Regions from separate parts of the Mesorhizobium sp. M1A.F.Ca.IN.020.04.1.1 genome, predicted to be linked through region 1. Evidence: riboswitches for the same ligand, from Rfam matches in the RefSeq annotation. Region 1 holds a riboswitch; the other holds the start of a gene.

Region 1 (7,150 bases):
GGTTCTGCGGCCCGCGTGCGGAGCCGATCGGCGCGCACCAGGGCATCAAGAGCCTGCAGCCGGCGTCGAGCAGGCGCTCGGCAACGATGAGGTCGTCGGTCGTGTAGGGAAACACCTCGAAGCCTTCAGAGGCAAGGATCCTTGCGGCTTCCACCAATCCGAATACGTCGGGCTGCAGCGTATCGTGGTTGCCGATCACTTCGAGCTTGATCCAGTCAGTGCCGAACACCTCGCGCGCCATCCGCGCCGTGGTGACCGCTTCCACCACCGAGTGGCAGCCGGCGGTGTTGGGCAGCACGCGAACGCCGAGCGACTGGACAAGCGACCAGAACTGGCCGCCGGCTTTGCCGCCCGAGGTTTCGCGGCGGAGCGACACGGTGACGATCTCCGTGCCGGACGCTTTCACCGCCTCCGCCATGACGGCAGGCGAGGGGTAAAGCGCGGTGCCCAGCAGAAGGCGGGACGCGAGTTTCTGTCCATAGAACTCGAGCATGGATCAGCCTCCCTTCATCGGTGAAAGGATTTCGATGCGGTCGCCATCTTTGAGCCGGCAGCGGTCGCGCTCCCTGGCCGGTACGACGTCACCGTTCAGCGCGGTTGCCAGCCAGCCGCCTTGGAAATCGAGTTCGCTGAGCAGCGCGGCAAGCGTTTCCGCCGCGACTTCATGGGCTTGGCCGTTAACGGTGAGCTTCAAGGGCAAACTCCTTTGCTCCAGGATTCCAGGATGAGGTCGGCTGCCCGCCGCGCCATGGCCGGCGCGAGCAGGAAGCCGTGGCGGTAGAGGCCGTTGATGCGAATATTCCCCCCGTCGCGCTCGACGCGAGGCAAGTTGTCGGTGAATGCGGGACGCACGCCAACACCGGTTTCGACCAGCTCGGCTTCGCCGAAGGCCGGATGCAGCGCATAGGCGGCGCCGAGCAGCTCCATGGTCGAGCGCGCGGTGATCGGGCCTTTGGCATCGCATTCGATCATCGTCGCGCCGACCATGAACAGGTTTTCCGCGCGGGGCACTACATAGACCGAGATGCGCGGATGAAGCAGCCGCACTGGCCGGGCCAGCGAGATCTCGCCCGTTCGCAGCATAAGCATCTCGCCGCGCACGCCGCGCAGTTCCGGTCGCCTGTCACCGCTGCCGGTGCAATCCACCTCGATATCCTGAGATGCGGGCGCCGAGCTGCGGCCGAACTCGACGCGCGCGCCCATCCCGCGCAGCTTGTCGCGCAGGGAAAGCAGCGCCTTGCGCGGGTCGAGATGCGCTTCCTCAGCGAAGAACAGACCGCGTCCAAACCGGCCGTCGAGCGCCGGCTCGAGTGCCGCGATTTGGCTGGCGTCCAACTGCCTGAAACCGGATGTGCGGCGGCCGAACCGGTCGAGTTCGCCGGCATCGCGGGCAGACGCCAGCACCAGCGTGCCCTGGCGCGAGACATGGCCGGGCAAGGCGGCGTCCCACCAATCGGCTGCGTCGCGTCCGAGCGTCAGCACGGTCTCCTCGGCGCTCTCGCGCTCGCACCAGGGCGCGAGCATGCCGCCAGCGTGCCAAGAGGCATTGCCGGCGATCTCGAGGCGTTTCTCGACCACGGTCACATCGGCGCCGCGCGTTGCCAGCTCGTGCGCGAGTGTCAATCCGGCGACGCCAGCGCCGCGAATGAGCACCTTCATGGCGTGTCCGTGCGCTCGGGGGTGCTGTCGACAGGCATGTAGAGATCGCCGCCGTCGCGGTACTTCGCCGCCATGGCCGCGAGCCCTTCCTTCTGCGCTTCCGCGCGGATGTCGTGCGAGATCCGCATCGAGCAGAATTTGGGGCCGCACATGGAGCAGAAATGCGCCACCTTGTGCGCCTCCTTCGGCAGGGTTTCGTCGTGGAAGGCGCGCGCCGTCTCCGGATCGAGCGACAGGTTGAACTGGTCTTCCCACCGGAACTCGAAGCGCGCCCGCGACAGCGCGTCGTCCCTGATTTTGGCGGCTGGATGGCCCTTGGCGAGGTCGGCGGCGTGGGCTGCGATCTTGTAGGTGATGACGCCGGTCTTGACGTCGTCGCGGTCGGGCAGGCCGAGATGCTCCTTCGGCGTGACGTAGCAGAGCATCGCCGTTCCGAACCAGCCGATCATCGCCGCGCCGATGCCCGATGTGATGTGGTCGTAGCCGGGCGCTATGTCGGTGGTGAGCGGCCCGAGCGTGTAGAACGGCGCTTCGCCACAAACCGCGAGCTGCTTGTCCATGTTTTGCTTGATCTTGTGCATCGGCACGTGGCCGGGGCCCTCGATCATCACCTGGCAGTCCTTGGACCAGGCGATCTTGGTGAGCTTTCCGAGCGTTTCCAGCTCGGCGAACTGGGCCGCGTCATTGGCATCGGCGATCGAGCCGGGGCGAAGGCCGTCGCCGAGCGAGAACGCCACGTCATAGGCCCGGGCGATGTCGCAGATCTCCTCGAAATGCTCGTAGAGAAAACTCTCCTGGTGGTGATGCAGGCACCACTTGGCCATGATCGAGCCGCCGCGCGACACGATGCCGGTGACGCGGTCGACGGTCAGCGGGATATAGGGCAGGCGCACGCCGGCATGGATCGTGAAATAGTCCACGCCCTGCTCGGCCTGCTCGATGAGGGTGTCGCGGAACACCTCCCAGGTCAGTTCCTCGGCGACGCCGCCGACTTTCTCCAGCGCCTGGTAGATCGGCACCGTGCCGATCGGCACCGGCGAATTGCGCACGATCCATTCGCGGATGTTGTGGATGTTGCGCCCGGTCGAGAGGTCCATTACCGTATCGGCGCCCCAGCGGATCGCCCACACCATCTTCTCGACCTCTTCGGCCATCGATGAGGTGACGGCGGAGTTGCCGATATTGGCGTTGATCTTGACCAGAAAATTGCGGCCGATGATCATCGGCTCGCTTTCCGGGTGGTTGATGTTGGACGGGATGATGGCGCGGCCGCGCGCCACCTCGTCGCGCACGAATTCCGGCGTGACGAAGTCGGGGATCGCGGCGCCGAAGCTTTCGCCATCACGTTGAACTTTCGAACGCAACTGCTCACGGCCGAGGTTCTCGCGGATGGCGACGAACTCCATCTCAGGCGTGATGATGCCGGCGCGCGCATAGGCGAGCTGTGTGACGGCGCGGCCGCCGGCCGCGCGCAACGGTCTGTTGCGAACCGGGAATTCCGGCGTCAGGCGATCGGCTGAGACGAAGCCGTTGTCTTCCGGCTTGATCGTGCGGCCCTCGTAGCGCTCCACGTCTCTGCGCGCCTCGATCCATGCCTCGCGCAGCCGTGGCAAGCCACGCTCGATGTCGGTTTTCATCGCGGTGTCCGTGTAGGGACCGGACGAGTCATAGACCGTGACCGGCGGCTCGCCGGCGCTCGGGTGGACCGAGATCTCGCGCATCGGCACCCGCAGCTCCGGGTGGAGCTGACCGGGTTTGTGGACCTTCTTCGAAGCGGGCAATTCGCCGACGGTGACGGTCGGGGTGTGGGCATTCATGAGTGAGCCTCCTTGCTCGAGTGCACGGAGACCCAGTCCACGCGATGAGGAGGAAGTGACGCTTCGCTTAGGATGCGGGCACTGCCCGAATGCCGAAGCCGGATTGCCGACCCGCGAAGCCTCGCACCGTCCCTACGCCAGTATGAACTGGATCAGGTTCAACGGGTCACTGCGCGCTATTAGCAGTATCTCAGCCCCTTGCCGGGACTCCCCTGGTGAGGCGCCTAGGTTGGACGATGCGACGCTATCCTGTCAACTCGACTTCATGACTTCTCCAGCCTCGAACAAGCGACGAGAAGGGGCGCAGCCACGCAGCTTTGATCGAGCATCTCTTACATCGACGCCCATTGAGCCACGACCTTGCGCGCGTCGAGCTGGCAGTCGGGGCCCACTTGTCATCCGCCAAGGAAACGCTTTTGCGAATCCCTTGTGGCGGCGGATTGAAGAACGCATTTTTCGCCTCGAAGAGCATCTGCTCGGCGTCTACGGACGCTGGTTCGATTTGTTCAGGACCGAATTATTGCGCAGCCGTAAGGGTCGAGTTGCAGCGTTCCTTCAACGGCCTTGCCCGTCAGCAGGTCGAGGCCCTTTGGGACGTTGGGTACGATCACGGCGACTTCCGTGGTGTTCAGCACGAACATCAGCCGGCGGTCGTCGGCTTCCCTGACAGAGACCTCCACCCCGGCAGGCAGGTCGGGCAGCAAAGGCGCTATACCGGCTTTGGCCAGCACGACATCGACAAGCTTCTCCGTCAGTTGCGGCGTGAGATACGTGCCGACATAGACAACCCGACCTTGCCCAACCTTGCGGGCGGTAATTGCCGGAGAGCCGGCGGCGAAGCGGTTCGACCAGATGCCGAGCACCTCGGTGTCAGGCGCTACATCAAGCACCTCGTACAAATGCGCAGCCTGGAATTCTTCATTGCCAAGGGTGAACAGGTATTTGCGTTCCGCGGACGAGGCCGGGAGCGGCGGCGGTGCATAGGCGCCCAACGGAGCCGGACGAAACAGCGGAAACAGGCCGCTGCCGCCTTCGGGAACGACGCGGCCGAACTCCGCCACCCTGACGCCGCTCAGGGCTGCAAGGGCCTTGCCGGGCGCCTGCTCGCGAATGATGTGGTTGTTCTCGTCCCTCGTCCCGCTCAATGCCGATAGGATCAGCGTACCGCCGTTGCGGACGAATGTTTCAACAGCCTCGTTCCATTCATCCTTCCACATCACCCAATGCGGGACGTAGAGCGCCTTGAGCCGCGAAAGATCGTCTTCGGGATGAATGAACCCGCATGCAATGCCGTTCTGATAGCAGTGGCGATGAAGCAGCGTCGCGTCTTCGAGCGGACTGGGGAGGCCGATCGGATAGGTCTTGTGAGCCTCCTGGTTGTCGAAGTCCGCGCCGGCGATGCCGAGGTCCATGCGCACTGCGGTGCCAAGAATCTGCTCCTTCGCGGCGGCGATCTCATGGAAGAAGCGGCCTGCCTCGTCATAGCGGCGGCGCGGCACGTCGTCGTGATCGATGACGCCCATCCAGTAGATCTCGGCGCCGAAATGCGCGGGACGCCAACGAAAGAACATGACACCGTCGGCGCCGCGCGCCACCGAGGTCATGGCCATGCGACGCATCTCGCCGGGCTCCGGCGTCATCGTCGAGAAGCCGGGCTGGCTGCCGAAGCCTGAGGCCTGCTCCGGAACGATGAAGTTGCCGGAATAGGCGCGGCATATGTCGAGATGGAGGGCCTGGGTCGCGGCATGCCCGCCGGTTCGGCGCATCTCGTCATAGAGCATCGGATAGATGTCGAAGCCGATGAAATCGAGGTCCTGTCCGAACTGACCGCGGAAGTCGATGTCGGCAAGCTGGCCAAGATTGTGGAAGATGAACCAGTCCGGATTGGCGGCGCGCAGGATCTCGACCTGGTCGTGTTGGAAGGCCGCGGTCGCGGCGGCCAGAAAGCGATGGTAGTCCTGCACGTGGCCGGGGCTGGGGTAGGACGGCATGAGCGGTCTCGGCAGGTCGATCTGCGAGAAATCGTCGTAGGCCGTCGCCCAGAAGTGGCCGCCCCAGGCGAAGTTCAACGCCTCAATGGTGCCGTAGGCCTTCTGCAGGTATTTCTGGAACTCCAGCCTTGTCGAAGGCGCGAACGATTCCGACACCGTGGTGTTGAGCTCGTTGTCCGTCTGCCAGCCGATCACACGCGGGTTGTGCCGATAATGCTCGGCCATGGCGCGGGTGATGCGGCGGCTGTGGGCGCGGAATACCGGGCTTGTGGTGTCGGCATGCTGGCGCGATCCGTGGCTTGAGGCCCGCCCGTTCATGTCAACGCGCAGCACTTCGGGATAGTTGACGGTGAGCCAGCGGGGAGGGGTGGCTGTCGGCGTGCACATGATCGTGTCGATCCCCGCGCGGCCGAGAAGTTCGATCGCGCGATCGAACAGGCCGAACTCGAACTTGCCTTCGCGGGGCTCGAAAATGTGCCAGGCGAACTCTCCCATACGCACTGTGTTGACGCCGGCGGCAGCCATGCGCTCGGCGTCACGCTGCCAGCAGCCTTCGTCGACATGTTCGGGGTAATGAGGTGCTCCGAGCAGAAAGCGGTCAAGATTGAGGGGCCGCCATACGGATAGCGGAGCGGGCTCTTTGCGGTTCATGCGTATGGGACTTTCGAAATTTCGAGGTTCAGATTGAGGCGACGGGTTTTCTTGGCGTGAGCGTGCGGCCATCCGGGCCGAAGAGGTAGGCGTCGCCGGTTTCGAACCCTGCTCGCAACGCGGCGCCGACCGCGACGGTAGAAACCTTGTTGAGCTGAAGCGTGAAATTGCCGGTTCCGCTGTCGGAATTGGTCGTCTGAAGCGGAGAGGCGTCGACGTAGAGGACGGTTTCGCGCCCCAGCTGCTCGACCAGACGCACCTGGCTGGAGAAGGCCGGCATTGCGCCGTCGCTTGGCTCGGCGACACGCAGGGCCTCCGGCCGGATGCCGATGGTCACGGCATCACCAGCCGAAAGGCCGCCGGCGTCGATGCCATCCAAGGTAATGGCAGGGAGGCCGGCGGCGGCTACCGAGACGCTGGATGCGCCGACGCTCACTGCTTTCGCTTCGATGAAATTCATGCGCGGCGCGCCGAGGAAGCCCGCGACGAAAATGTTGGCAGGGTTGGCGTAGAGTTCCAGCGGCGAGCCGACCTGCTCGATCCGGCCTTTGTTGAGGACTACGATCCGGTTGGCCATGGTCATCGCCTCGACCTGGTCGTGGGTGACGTAGATCATCGTCGATCCAAGCTGCGCGTGCAGGCTCGAAAGTTCCACTCGCATCTGAGTGCGCAGCGCGGCATCGAGGTTCGACAGCGGCTCATCGAACAGGAACACCTCGGGAGAGCGGGTGATCGCGCGGCCGATCGCGACGCGCTGGCGCTGTCCGCCCGACAATTGCTTCGGTCGCTTGTCGAGCTGCTCCTCCAGACGCAGGATCCGTGCTGCGCGTTTGACGGCGGCGTCGATCTCGGTCCTGGGCCGGTGGGCCATCCGCAGGCCGAAGCCCATGTTCTCGGCCACGGTCATGTGTGGGTAGAGTGCATAGGACTGGAAGACCATTGCGATGCCGCGGTCGCCGGGTTCTTCCCTGGTGACGTCTCGCCCGTTGATCACGATGTGGCCGGAGTTGATGGTTTCCAACCCGGCGATCG
Region 2 (7,150 bases), on a different contig from region 1:
ACATATTTCATGATCAACTGCGCACATCCGAGCCATTTCGACGCCGTCCTTGCCGGCGACGGACGCTGGATCAGACGCATTCGCGGCGTGCGGGCCAACGCCTCCGCCAAAAGCCATGCCGAGCTGGATGCGGCGACCGAACTCGATCCAGGCGATCCTGTCGACCTCGGCCGGCGCTACCGCGCCATGCGCGACCGCTTCGGCCAGATAGCCGTGCTCGGCGGCTGCTGCGGCGCCGACAGACGCCATATCGCTGCGATCTGCGAGGCCTGCCTCTGAGCCTTGCCGATAGCGGCTAGCCTTCCATCTCCTCGCGCAGCATCTCCAACTCCAGCCACTCTTCCTCAAGTGAGGCCAGCGTGGTGCGCTCCTTGTCGAGCGCGGCGATGGTCTTCTGGAACGATGCGGGATCGCGCTCGTAGAAGGACGGGTCGGCGATATTGTTCTCCAGCCTTGAGATGGACGCGCTCACCGCCTCGATCTTCTTCGGCAGGGATTCCAGCGCGAACTTCTGCTTGAAGGAGAGCTTCTTGGCCGGGCTTTTAGCGCTGGTCTGTTCGGCCCTGGCCGTCGCTTCTTTCGCTTCAGCCTTCGGCCTTGCCTTGCGCTCCTCCAGCTTCGAGCCGCCGCGTTGCGCCAGCATGTCGGAATAGCCGCCGGCATATTCGATCCAGCGTCCGGCGCCGTTGGGCGCGATCACGCTGGTGACTGTGCGGTCAAGGAAATCGCGATCATGGCTGACCAGGACGACCGTTCCGGCAAAGCCGGCGACCAGTTCCTGCAGCAGCTCCAGCGTCTCCATGTCGAGGTCGTTGGTCGGCTCGTCGAGCACCAAAAGGTTCGCCGGCCGCGCCAGCACCCGGGCCAGCAGCAGTCGCGCCCGCTCGCCGCCCGAAAGCTCGCGCACCGGCGTGCGCGCCTGCTCCGGCTTGAAAAGAAAATCCTTCATATAGGAGACGACGTGGCGCTGCTCGCCATTGACCACAAGGTTCTCGCCGCGCCCGTCGGTCAGGTAATTCGCCAGCGTCTCCTGCGGGTCGACGGCCTCGCGCTTCTGGTCGAGTGTTGCGATTTCCAGATTGACGCCGAGCCGCACGGTGCCGGCATCCGGCGGCAGCTCGCCGGTCAGCATCTTGAGAAGCGTCGTCTTGCCGACGCCGTTCGGCCCGACAAGGCCGACGCGATCGCCGCGCTGAATACGGGTCGAAAAGCCCTTGACCACGGTGAGGTCGCCAAAACTCTTCTCGATGCCCTTGGCTTCGATCACCAGCTTGCCGGATTCAGCGGCGTCGCTTGCCACCATCGTCGCCGAACCCTCGGCGCCGCGATGGCTGCGAAAACGCTGGCGCATGGCCTGCAGCTCGCCGAGCCGGCGCATGTTGCGCTTGCGCCTGGCGGTCACGCCATAGCGCAGCCAATGCTCCTCGCGCACGATCTGGCGGCCGAGCTTGTGCTGTTCGCGCTCTTCCTCTTCAAGCACCTGGTCGCGCCATTCCTCAAAGTGCGCGAACCCCTTGTCCAGCCGGCGCGTCTGGCCGCGGTCGAGCCAGACGGTGGCGCGCGAGACGCGCTCGAGAAAGCGGCGGTCGTGCGAGATCAGGATCACGGCCGACGAGGTGCGGGCAAGCTCTTCTTCCAGCCATTCGATGACCGACAGGTCGAGATGGTTGGTCGGCTCGTCGAGGAGCAGGATATCGGGCTCCGGCGCCATGACGCGGGCCAGTGCTGCGCGGCGCGCCTCGCCGCCGGAAAGGTCGTTCGGCCGCTCCTCGCCGGTCAGGCCGAGATGCTCCATCAGATAAGTGGCGCGATGCGGGTCGTCGGCCGGCCCGAGGCCGGCTTCGACATAGGCGCGCACGCTGGCGAAGCCATCCATATCGGGCATTTGCGGCAGGTAGCGCACCGTTGCCGAGGGCTGGCGGAATACTTCGCCGTCCTGCGGTTCGATCAGCCCCGCGACGATCTTGAGCAGCGTCGACTTGCCCGAACCGTTGCGGCCGACAAGCGCGATCTTCTCGCCGGCGGAGGCGCTCAGTGCCGCGCCGTCGAGCAGCGGCGTGCCGCCAAAAGTCAGTTTTATGCCATCCAGATTGAGAAGAGGCGGGGCCATGTCAGCTTTCGGGAAGAGGATAGGGGTGGGCGAGCAGCAGCGCCCGGCCACGCTCGAGCGCGATATGGAGCCGGCCCTTGACCTCATTTGATATGGTAAGCGAGGAGCCGAACGCCACCTCGACACCGTCCAGCGCCCATTTGGCGCCTGAGACCGTCAGGCCGGCGAGGTCGGAGAAGCCGAGCACCGAGAACAGCGTGCCCTCGGCGTAGTCGAAGCCGGCTTTGCCCGGCAGGATCGGCACGCCCTCCTGCGCGCCGCTGGTCAGCAGCACGGTCATGCCCGCCTCGGCCAGCCGCACGCTCAGAGCCAAATGCAGAAAGGCATGATCGGCGCGCTTGCCGCCGAAGGCGCCGGCCAGCATCAGGCTGGTGGCGCCGCGCGCCAGCGCCTCGGCAATGGCGAGTTCGCCGTCGGTCATGTCCTTCTCGGTCGGGAAAATCTTGCGCGGCACGGCGGCCAGATTCTCCGGCAGGTTTGGCGGTACCGAGTCGAAATCTCCGACCCAGAGCTCCGGCAGCAGGCCAAGCATATCGGCATGGCCGATACCGGCATCGGCGGCGATGATGCGGGAGCCTTCGATCTGGCGATCGAGCCGAGGCGTGCGGACGAGATCGCCGCCAAGCAGGATGGTGAATGTGCCCATGGCAGTCGCCCTTACCAGCCCGGCCAACGAAACGGAAGCGGGCGCGTCCAAACGGAATCGCGCTTCATTACCGCGGTGAACCATCATAATGCCCCGGAAACTTCCGCTTGCGCGCCGCATCGGCCGGGCCTATGTCTCGAAATGCTCTAACGGGGTGCCGGACGCTGATTTTGCGAACCGGCTGAGAGGCACAAAGCCAACCCGCTGAACCTGATCCGGTTTGTACCGGCGGAGGGATTAGACGTTTCGGACCATCCGACGCCTCAATTCCTTTAACCGAACGAAGGAGGCGCCGATGCGCTCGCTATTGTCCAACCTTGTTCTTGCAGCCGGCCTGGTTTCGCTTTTGGTGGGCGTCGGGCCTGCCGAGGCGAAAGACAAGCTTACCGTCTACACCTACGAAAGCTTCACCGCCGACTGGGGTCCCGGGCCCGCGGTGAAGAAGGAATTCGAGGCCGAATGCGGCTGCGATCTCGAATTCGTCTCGGTTGCCGACGGCGTGGCACTGCTCAACCGCGTCAAGCTGGAGGGCGCCGGCACCAAGGCCGATGTCGTGCTCGGCCTCGATACCAACCTGACCGCGGATGCCAAGGCGAGCGGCCTATTCGCGCCGCATGGCGCGGTGGCCGATTTGAATGTGCCCGGCGGCTGGAAAGACGACACTTTCGTGCCTTTCGACTACGGCTATTTCGCCGTCGTCTACGACACCGAAAAGCTGAAGACCCCGCCGAAGAGCTTGAAGGAACTGGTCGAGGGCGCCGGCCCCGACAAGATCATTATCCAGGATCCGCGCACTTCGACGCCGGGCCTCGGGCTGCTGCTGTGGGTCAAGTCGGTCTATGGCGACAAGGCGCCGGAAGCCTGGGCCAAGCTGAAGCCGAAGGTGCTGACCGTGACGCCGGGCTGGAGCGAGGCCTATGGTCTGTTCACCAAGGGCGAGGCGCCGATGGTCCTCTCCTATACCACTTCGCCGGCCTACCACATGGTGGCCGAGAACACCGAGCGCTATCAGGCGGCGTCCTTCGAGGAGGGCGAATATCTGCAGATCGAGGTCGCCGGCATCACCAAAACCGGCGCGAAGAACCCGCTGGCGGAAAAATTCATAGCCTTCATGACCGGGCCCAAGTTCCAGGACATCATCCCGGAGACCAACTGGATGTTCCCGGCCGGCAAGACCGACAAGCCGCTCAACCCGGCCTTCGAAAAGCTGGTGAAGCCGACCAAAACCCTGCTGTTCAGCCCGGACGAGGTGGCGGCCAACCGCAAGGCCTGGGTGGATGAATGGCTGGCGGCGATGAGCAAGTAGGACGCAGGATGGCGCTTGAGCACCCCCCTCTGTCCGGCCGGCCATCTCCCCCGCAAAGGGGGATCGGTGATTTCGCTAGCCGCCGACGGTGTAGGAAGAGCGGCAAAGCTGCCAATCTCCCTCCTAGAGTGGGAGATGTCCGGCAGGACAGAGGGGGGTGCGACGGAACGCGGCGTTCGCTAGCTCGAGCCAACGTGGTGCAGCGTGCAATCCACGCCGCGCCCTGACCCTCGCATCACCGCCGGCATCATCGCCCTTGTCGCCATCACTTTGCTCATCGGCGGCGCCTTCGCCGGCCTGATCCTCGAAGGCGCGAGCGGTCCGTCCAGCGCTGCCGCGGCCTTCGACAGCTATCTGCTCCGCGTCGCCCGCTTCACGCTTTGGCAAGCGCTGCTGTCGACATTGCTTTCGGTCTTGCCGGCAGTGTTCGTCGGCCGCGCCCTGTCCAGGCAAACGAACTTTCCCGGACGTCGCCTGATCCTGCAGTTGTTCACGGTGCCGCTGGCGCTGCCGGCCATCGTCGCCGCGCTCGGCGTGTTGGCGCTCTACGGCCGTGCCGGTTATTTTGCCGGCATCCTCGGCACGTTCGGCGGTGGGGAATGGCCGGGCATTTACGGCCTTTCCGGCATCCTGGTCGCGCATGTCTTCTTCAACCTGCCATTGGCCACGCGGCTGTTCCTCGAGGCGCTCGGCACCGTGCCGGCCGACCAGTGGCGGCTGGCGAGCCAGCTCGGTATGGACGCTCGATCGGCCTTCCGGCTGATCGAATGGCCGGCGCTGCGCACGGCGCTGCCGGGGGTCGCCGGGCTGGTCTTCATGCTGTGCATCACCTCCTTCACAATCGTACTGACGCTGGGTGGCGGGCCGGCGGCGACGACGCTGGAGGTCGCGATCTACCAGGCGTTGCGCTTCGATTTCGATCCCGCGCGGGCCGTGACACTAACGTTTCTGCAGATCGTGCTGACCTTCGTCGTGGTCGCCATGCTGACGCGACTCGGCGCCAACACGGCCGGCGATGCGAATCTGCCGGTAGCGCCACGCCGCTATCTTGCGGCCAGCACCGCCGAGGCCGTGTTGAATGCCGGCCTGATCGTGCTTGCGCTGCTGTTCGTCGCCGCACCGATGGCGGCGACCGTGCTCGCCGGGCTGGAGGCGGATCTCGGCCGGCTGGCCGGCGAGGACGCCGTGCGCCGCGCGACGCTCACCAGCGCCGGGCTCTCCTTTCTCTCGGCGCTGCTTTGCGTGATGCTGTCGCTGTCGCTGGTTGCCGCCCGACGCGCACTGGCCCTGCGGCGCCGCGCGGGCGGCGCCATGTCGCTGCTCGAACACGCCGCCGACACCGGCGCCGGTTTCGTGCTGGTCGTGCCGCCGATCGTGATCGGCGCCGGCTGGTTCCTGGCTCTGCGCAACATCACCGATGTCTTCGCCATCGCACCCGTCATGGTCGTCGCGGTCAATGCGGTGATGGCGATGCCATTTGCCATTCGCGCCGTCCGCCCTGCCTATGACGCGGCGAGCGAGCGCCACGAGCGACTCTGCCTGGCGCTCGGCATTTCCGGCTGGAACCGGCTGCGGCTGGTCGACTGGCCGTCGCTCCGGCGGCCCTTGGCCACCGGCTTTGCGTTCGCCATGGCGCTGTCGCTCGGCGATCTCGGCGTGATCGCGCTGTTCGGCAGCGATTCCGTCCAGACCTTGCCCTATCTTCTACTCGCGCGCATGGGCAGCTACCGGACCGCCGACGCCGCGGGGCTGGCCTTGCTGCTCGGCCTCGTCTGCCTGCTGCTGGTTGTCGCCGCCGACTGGCTGGGGCGGGAGGCAAAGGCATGACGAGGGATAATAATGGCATCGCGGCCACGAAGGGCCTGGGCGTCACGTTGGACGGCGTATCCTTCAGCTATGGCGAGGCATCCTTCCGGTTCGATGTCGAATTCGCCGCCGGCAGGATCACCGCCATCATGGGGCCGAGCGGTTCAGGCAAGTCGACGCTGCTCAATCTGGTGGCCGGCTTCGAATCACCCAATGCTGGCAAGGTGCTGATCGGCGGGATCAATGTCGACAATGCGCCGCCCTCGGCGCGGCCGGTGTCGATGGTGTTCCAGGAAAACAACCTGTTCACCCATCTTTCGGTCGAGGGCAATGTCGGGCTTGGCCGCTCGCCATCGCTCAAGCTCACGGCCGACGACCACCGCGCGGTCGCGGACGCGCTGGGGCGTGTCGGCCTCGCCGGCAAGGAAAAGCGGCTGCCGAGCGAGCTTTCCGGCGGCGAGCGGCAGCGCGTCGCGCTGGCGCGGGTGCTCATACGGGACCGTCCGGTGCTTCTGCTCGACGAGCCTTTCGCCTCGCTCGGCCCGGCGCTGCGCGAAGACATGCTCGATCTCGTGGCCGGCATCCACGCCGAGCGACAGATGACCGTGCTTTTCGTCACGCATCAGCCGCAGGACGCGCGCCGCATCGGCCAACGGATCGCGTTCGTTGACGAGGGCAGGGTCGCGGCAACAGGGTCGGCCGCCGATTTCTTCGACGGTGCTGGACCGGAGGCCTTCCGGCGCTATATCGGCGATCGAGGCGGCAGCGTTGCCAGATGACAACACATTGCCCGGAAGCGGACATAATTTACGGCCAAACCGGCTGCGGGTGATCAGGCGTTTGCTTGCCTTGTCCGGGGGAGTGTGGCTAGGTCCGGCCATGCTGGTCCGGGTGGGCCGTGATTTGCCGAAAGATTACGAAAGGAAGCCGATCTGACAGCCGGCATCGAGAGGGTATGGACTAAGCCGCTGGCGCGATTTTTCGCGATGGCCGGCTTTGCCGTGGCGCTGGCGAGCTGCCAGATGTTCACGCCGCCGGACGTGCAGGAGTCCGGCTTCCAGCCCTCCGACAAGCCGATCACCGTCGACAATGTCGTCGCCAATGCCAGGCTGGCCGAAATGGCCAAAGCGCAGCATCCGCGGATTCTCGCCACCTATGGCGGCGAATATTCCGATCCGAAGCTCGAGCGAATGGTGGCCAAGGTCGTCGGCAATCTGACGGTGGTCTCGGCCAATCCGACCCAGACCTATCGCATCACCATCCTCAACTCGCCCAACGTAAA

Evidence for each region. A riboswitch is a leader RNA that binds a small molecule or an ion and turns the genes downstream of it on or off. The one in region 1 is predicted to bind thiamine pyrophosphate.
Region 2: linked by a shared signal. The riboswitch ahead of thiB (thiamine ABC transporter substrate binding subunit) and the one ahead of thiC (phosphomethylpyrimidine synthase ThiC) in region 1 are both predicted to bind thiamine pyrophosphate.

What each region holds. Positions count from the first base shown of each region.
Region 1 is NZ_RZSN01000152.1:2,574-9,723, forward strand. Features, by position in the region: gene EOA49_RS24530 (thiazole synthase) at 1-493, opposite strand, end outside; gene thiS (sulfur carrier protein ThiS) at 497-694, opposite strand; gene thiO (glycine oxidase ThiO) at 691-1,659, opposite strand; gene thiC (phosphomethylpyrimidine synthase ThiC) at 1,656-3,476, opposite strand; TPP riboswitch at 3,588-3,700, opposite strand; gene EOA49_RS24550 (beta-galactosidase) at 3,983-6,118, opposite strand; gene EOA49_RS24555 (ABC transporter ATP-binding protein) at 6,147-7,150, opposite strand, start outside.
Region 2 is NZ_RZSN01000125.1:8,637-15,786, reverse strand. Features, by position in the region: gene EOA49_RS22345 (homocysteine S-methyltransferase family protein) at 1-279, shown strand, start outside; gene EOA49_RS22340 (ABC-F family ATP-binding cassette domain-containing protein) at 296-2,110, opposite strand; gene EOA49_RS22335 (thiamine diphosphokinase) at 2,112-2,756, opposite strand; TPP riboswitch at 2,897-3,010, shown strand; gene thiB (thiamine ABC transporter substrate binding subunit) at 3,052-4,062, shown strand; gene thiP (thiamine/thiamine pyrophosphate ABC transporter permease) at 4,267-5,889, shown strand; gene thiQ (thiamine ABC transporter ATP-binding protein) at 5,886-6,647, shown strand; gene EOA49_RS22310 (M48 family metalloprotease) at 6,855-7,150, shown strand, end outside.